Companilactobacillus allii: one gene and its partner. The protein of the gene in region 1 binds, or shares a complex with, the protein of each later gene. Links are inferred from orthologs where the notes say so. Each region holds a gene or a part of one and is shown on either strand. Other genes may lie near its edges.

Region 1 (3,224 bases):
AGTGAAACCACATATTGGACAAGCATTCTTTTCAGAGAAGACCATTGCCTCTTTACCAATAACATCAATGTTCATATATCCATCTGACAAACGAAGCGCTGCTTCTACGGAATCAAACAAACGTGACTTGATATGATCATTAATAACAATTCTATCAACAATGACATCAATATCATGCTTCTTATTCTTGTCGAGTTCAATATCTTCACTTATATCATGAATTTCACCATCAACTCTAATTCTTACATAACCTTGCTTTTGAATTTGAGCTAGTGCCTTTTTGTGTTGACCTTTTTTAGCACGGATAACTGGAGAAAGAACTTGTAACTTAGTTCCCTCATCAAGCTTCAATACAGCATCAACCATCTGTTGTGCTGATTGACTAGTGATAACTGTCCCATCGTTTGGACAAATCGGCGTCCCAACACGAGCCCACAACAAGCGAAGATAATCATTGATCTCTGTAACAGTACCAACAGTTGATCTAGGGTTTTTTGAAGTGGTTTTTTGGTCAATTGATATAGCTGGACTTAACCCATCGATCGAATCAACATCAGGCTTATCCATCTGTCCCAAAAATTGTCTAGCATAAGACGACAAGCTTTCAACATAACGTCTTTGTCCTTCAGCATATAACGTATCAAACGCTAGAGAACTCTTACCAGATCCAGATAATCCAGTCATTACTACTAATTTATCACGCGGAATTGTAACGTCCACATTTTTGAGATTATGTGCACGAGCTCCGTGAATTACAATTTTATCGTTTAACATAATTACTTCATTTCCGCCTTTAAATCTAGAATTGTATCACGCAAATTAGCAGCGGCTTCAAAGTCTAGTTTTGAAGCTGCAGCTTCCATTTGTTCTTGTAAGTTTTTGAGTAAGTCCTTTTGTTCCTTTTTCGACATATCCTCAAATTTCAAATCATCATCTATTTTTTCAGATTCAGACGCTGTATTATCAACTTTTTGGAACATTGAAATTGCATCACGAATCGGCTTAACAATAGTTGTAGGAGTGATGTTATGTTCTTCATTAAACTTCTCTTGCAACTCACGACGATGCTTCGTCTTAGAAATGGCACCTTTCATTGATTCCGTTATAGAATCAGCATACATGATAACCTTACCATGTTCATTACGAGATGCACGTCCGATAATTTGAACAAGAGATCTTTCTGAACGTAAGAATCCTTCTTTATCAGCATCCAAAATAGCAATCAATGAAACTTCGGGAACATCAATACCTTCACGCAACAAATTAATACCGATCAACACGTCAAACTTACCAAGACGTAGATCACGAATTATTTTTGTACGCTCCAATGTTTTGATATCACTATGTAAATATCTAACTTTAATACCCAGATCTTTGAAATAATCAGTTAAATCTTCTGCCATTTTCTTAGTCAATGTTGTGACAAAAACACGTTCATGTTTTTCAACTCGATCATTGATCTCTCCAACTAAATCATCGATCTGTCCCATTATAGGACGAACCTCGATTCTTGGATCTAATAGTCCAGTTGGTCGAATGATCTGAGTAGCCAAATGATCTGTTCTATCCATCTCATAAGGACCCGGTGTAGCTGAAACGTAAAGAATACGATTAACGTGCTTTTCAAACTCTTCTAGTTTTAACGGACGATTATCTAGTGCACTAGGTAAACGGAATCCATAGTTGACCAACATTTGCTTTCTGGCACGATCACCATTATACATACCACGAACTTGTGGCATAGTAACGTGGGATTCATCAACCATAATATTAAAGTCCTTGGGGAAGAAATCTATCAATGTGAAAGGTGGTTCACCTTCAGCACGTCCTTCCATATGACGAGAATAATTCTCAATTCCAGATGTATAACCCATCTCACGCATCATTTCAATATCATATTCAGTACGTTGTTTAATACGTTGAGCTTCAAGTAACTTACCTTCTTTGGTAAATTGTGCTACTTGTATATCCATTTCCTTTTGGATACGATCCAGCGCATCTTCCATTTTGGAATCACTGATCATAAAGTGAGTAGCTGGAAAAATACCGATATGGTCCATTTGGCCTTTTATTTCACCAGTTAAAGCGTCCATTTCAACGATTCGATCAATTTCATCACCAAAAAATTCCACACGAATAGCATTGTCATCACGTGAAGCTGGGAAGATATCCACAACATCCCCACGTACACGGAAACGTCCACGTTGAAAGTCAATATCATTACGTTCAAATTGATTATCCACTAACTTTTCAAGTAACTCATTACGACCTATCTCCTGACCAACCCGCAATGAAATAATACTGTCAGAATATTCTTTAGGATCACCTAAACCAAATATACAAGAAACTGAGGCTACAACGATCACATCATTTCGCTCTAACAATGAACTAGTGGCAGAATGACGTAGTTTGTCTATTTCATCATTAATACTTGAGTCCTTTTCAATATAAGTATCACTAGATGGAACATAAGCTTCAGGTTGATAATAGTCATAATAACTAACAAAGTATTCAACAGCGTTGTTAGGAAAGAACTCTTTGAACTCACCATACAACTGTCCCGCCAAAGTTTTATTATGGGAAAGAATCAACGTTGGTTTATTCAAATTTTTAATAACATTTGCCATTGTAAAAGTCTTACCAGTACCAGTTGCTCCCTCAAGTATGACCTCTTTATCCCCAGCTTTGAAATCATTGGTAATTTTGTCAATTGCCTGTTGTTGATCCCCCGCTGGTGAATATTTAGAAACCAAATCAAACTTATTATCGTCTACTCTATCTATCAAGAATTCATCCTCCATAAAGCCAAAAAATACACCTAACTCAACGAATTAGATGTAATTTGCGTTAGGCACAAATATATTGCCTTTATATTAACATACCGAACGTACTTTCGCTATATTTTTACTTTTGAAAGCTTAGGTAAATAACTAAATATTACAAGGCCAATCAAAAAGAGAATACTCAACGATGCTGCACCAATTGTTGATTTACCAGTGATTTGCGTCACTATTCCAACCAATACAGGACCCATAACGGCTGAGAATTTACCTAGAATATTATAGAATCCAAAAAACTCACTACCTGATTCTTTAGGAATTAATCTACCAAAGTAAGAACGACTCAAAGCTTGAATACCACCTTGACTAGTTCCAACTAACACAGCTAAAATCCAAAAATCAGTCACGGTAGTTAACTTCAATGCGTACAGACAAATTCCTAAA
Region 2 (3,267 bases), 230 kb from region 1 along the record:
ATTCAAATTATCAAAAGTTACTATAGTATACATGAATGTATCTAGTTTTCTTGAAGCAGTCACTTTTGGATCCAGTTGACGAAGACTTCCAGCAGCAGCATTTCTCGGATTAGCAAAGACCTGTAATCCTTCTTTTTCTCGTTCTTCATTCAAACGTAAAAACTCTTTTTTGGACATGAAACACTCACCACGAACCTCAAAAGTCAGTGGTTCACTTAACTTCTGTGGAATCGTTTCAATCGTCTTCAAATTCTCAGTAACATTTTCACCAATCGTTCCATTACCACGCGTTGAACCCTGCACTAGTATTCCGTTTTCATAAACCAGTGAAATAGCCAATCCATCAATTTTTAATTCAACATTATAATCAATTTCTTCGCCGACACTTTTTTCAATTCTTCCATTATATTCAGCTAGCTCTTCTTCAGAGAAAACATCCCCCATAGAAAGCATAGGAATATCATGTGTCACCTTATTAAAGTCTGGTAAAGTTACATCTCCAACTAATTGGGATGGAGAGTCCGGCATTATCAATTCAGGAAATTGCTGTTCTAGTTCTAATAAGCGGTTATATTGTTGATCATAAACATTATCTTCAACTAATGGAGCATCCTTAGTATAATACGCATCTCGATATTCATTTAACTGATTTCTTAGAGATGCTAGTTCTTCATTAGCTTGTGATTTTGTGATTTCTGCCATATTTTTCACCTCTTAGGTTTACAAATTATTCAGATTTCTTGATAGGAGCGAATTCGGCTAACAGACGCTTGATACCTTCATTATCAAATGCAACGTCTAACTCAGCATCTTTGCCCTTACCATTAACTTTGACAACAGTTCCTTGTCCCCACTTCTTATGATCGACCTTGTCACCAATATTCCAACTGACATTTTCAGCACCTTGAGCACCACTCGCCTTTTGGGCTTCATCAACCTTGTAACTTGAATGATAAGCTGAAGCACGACGACGTTTTGAAAATGGAAGACTCGATTCATTCTTTGTAGTACTTGTCGAAATACCACCAGCATTTTTATTGACCCAATTAATATGTTTATCGTCGATTTCTTCAACAAATCGCGATACTTGATTTGTTTGAAGGCGGCCATAAAGCATACGGCTGTAGGCATTTGTTAAATACAATTTCTTTTCGGCACGAGTAATACCAACATATGCCAATCTTCGCTCTTCTTCTAGATCCTCTTGTTTCATTAATGAACGACCTAATGGGAAGATTCCTTCTTCCATACCTACTAAGAAGACAACTGGAAATTCCAATCCCTTAGCAGCATGTAGTGTCATTAAAGTAACTTCTTGTTGATCTTCTTCTAAATCATCTTGATCACTTACTAGTGATAATTCAGTTAAAAATGAATCTAATCTAGTTTCATCAATATCAGGATCTGGTTCATATGATTGATCGAATTGAGTTGTAACAGTCAAGAGTTCTTCGATATTCTCAATTCTAGTTTGTGATTCAAGGTTGTTTTGTTGTTTCAATTCATCAACATAATCTGACTTATCAAGTAAATGATCCATCAAGTCTGTCATTGAAATCGTCTTAGCCTCTTTAGCTAGATCATCGATCAACTTTGCAAATGCAGCAAAGGTCTTCCTTGGTTTAGCAGGAAGGGATGATAATTCAATATTTTCAGATGCTTCAAGTAATGACCAACCATGTTCATCTGCATATCTTTGCAGTTTTTCAATCGTACCTGGTCCAATACCACGTTTAGGACTATTTATTATTCTCTGAAAACTCATAGAGTCATCGCGGTTAGCAACAAGTCTCAAATAAGCCATAATATCTTTGATTTCTTTACGATCATAGAACTTGTGTCCACCAATGATCTTATATGGAATATTGGCTTGTAAGAATTTCTCTTCAAAAGCACGTGATTGAGCATTTGTTCGATACAATATTGCAAAATCACCATAATTATAATTCTGTAATAGTAAGTCTCTAATTTGTGATACCACATACAGTGCTTCATCAGACTCATTTTGTCCACGATAAAAGTTAATATCGTCACCCTTTGCATTATCAGTCCATAGGTTCTTAGGTTTTCTTTCAGAGTTATTATTTATAACTTCATTAGCTGCATCAAGAATTGTCTTAGTTGAACGATAATTTTGTTCCAACTTAATAGTTATCGCTTCAGGATAATCCTTCTCGAAGTTCATAATATTCTTCACATTAGCTCCACGCCAACCATAAATACTCTGATCAGCATCACCAACAACACAAACATTACGATACTTGGCACCCAATTGTTGAACCAATTTATATTGAGCTTCATTGGTATCCTGATATTCATCGACGTGAATATACTGAAATTTTGTTTGATAATAATCTAATACATCAGGACATTGCTCGAACAAGATATTTGTCTGCATAATCAAATCGTCAAAATCCATAGCCTGATTCTTTTCCATTTCTTTGGCATATGCATCATAACAATTAGCGACGATTTGTTCGAATGGAGATTTTGCATTTTGAGCAAAATCTGCTGGCGTAAGTAAGTCATTTTTGGCATTACTTATTGCCCCAAGAATTGCCCTTGGATCATATTGCTTTGGATCTAAGTTCATTCTTTGAACAATCTGCTTCATCAAAGTACGTTGCTCTGAAGGATCTGAGATTGTAAATGATCTGGACTTGCCCATCTTATCAATGTCACGTCTTAATATACGTACACAAAGTGAATGAAAGGTTGAGACCCAGACATCATTTGCAGACTCGCCAAGTAGTTTACTTATTCTTTCTTTCATCTCTTTGGCAGCTTTATTAGTGAAAGTGATGGCCAAAACATGCCAAGGCATTACGTTTTTGTTTTCAATCAAATATGCAACACGATGTGTTAATACACGTGTTTTTCCACTTCCAGCACCAGCCATGATAAGCAATGGGCCTTGTGTTGCAATAACTGCCTCTTGTTGTTCTGTATTCATACTTTTTAACATTGCATCTTCCAATTTTTTAATCCCTCAAATCCTTAATCTATCAACATTTATCAAAAAACATCTATTTTACATTGTAGCAAATTTTTAATAACAATAATACTATTTAGAGTACCTCAAAAAGATGCAAAAAAAGATATCTGCATATGCAAATATCTCTTAACGAAATTATTATTCTAATCCTACACGTTTGAAAATATCATCAACATGTTTTAAATGCCAATGATAATCAAATGCATCGTCGATATCATCTTTTGAAAGTTTATCAGTAACACGACTATCGGCTTCTAGTAATGTACGGAAAT

What was found.
Region 2: the proteins of uvrB (region 1) and pcrA are in contact, whole or in part, in a crystal structure (PDB 7EGT), measured with the Thermus thermophilus proteins. The link is inferred for Companilactobacillus allii from one-to-one orthologs. Residues at the interface, in WP_096411307.1 of Thermus thermophilus: Glu23, Leu25, Arg26, Asp27, Gly28, Glu29, Arg30, Phe31, Arg55, Glu326, Asp327, Phe328, Glu379, Ser382, Gln383, His398, Gly400, Arg401; in WP_096412145.1 of Thermus thermophilus: His654, Arg656, Phe657, Gln666, Asp668, Glu669, Lys680, Arg681, Leu682, Ser683, Lys685, Tyr686, Ala687.

The regions. Positions count from the first base shown.
Region 1 is NZ_CP019323.1:1,445,928-1,449,151, reverse strand. Bases 282-3,165 are described here. They hold uvrB (excinuclease ABC subunit UvrB), read right to left. Parts: upstream 2,787-3,165; coding sequence 777-2,786; downstream 282-776. Other genes in these bases: BTM29_RS07015 (MFS transporter), read right to left, coding at 2,897-3,165; uvrA (excinuclease ABC subunit UvrA), read right to left, coding at 282-774. Outside these bases: more of uvrA, read right to left, coding at 1-281; more of BTM29_RS07015, read right to left, coding at 3,166-3,224. UniProt on the Escherichia coli protein: The UvrABC repair system catalyzes the recognition and processing of DNA lesions. A damage recognition complex composed of 2 UvrA and 2 UvrB subunits scans DNA for abnormalities.
Region 2 is NZ_CP019323.1:1,219,466-1,222,732, reverse strand. Bases 341-3,267 are described here. They hold pcrA (DNA helicase PcrA), read right to left. Parts: upstream 2,954-3,267; coding sequence 728-2,953; downstream 341-727. Other genes in these bases: purB (adenylosuccinate lyase), read right to left, coding at 3,134-3,267; ligA (NAD-dependent DNA ligase LigA), read right to left, coding at 341-702. In the rest of the region: more of ligA, read right to left, coding at 1-340. UniProt on the Escherichia coli protein: A helicase with DNA-dependent ATPase activity. Unwinds DNA duplexes with 3'-5' polarity. Translocates on single-stranded DNA with 3'-5' polarity. Initiates unwinding more efficiently from a nicked substrate than double-stranded DNA.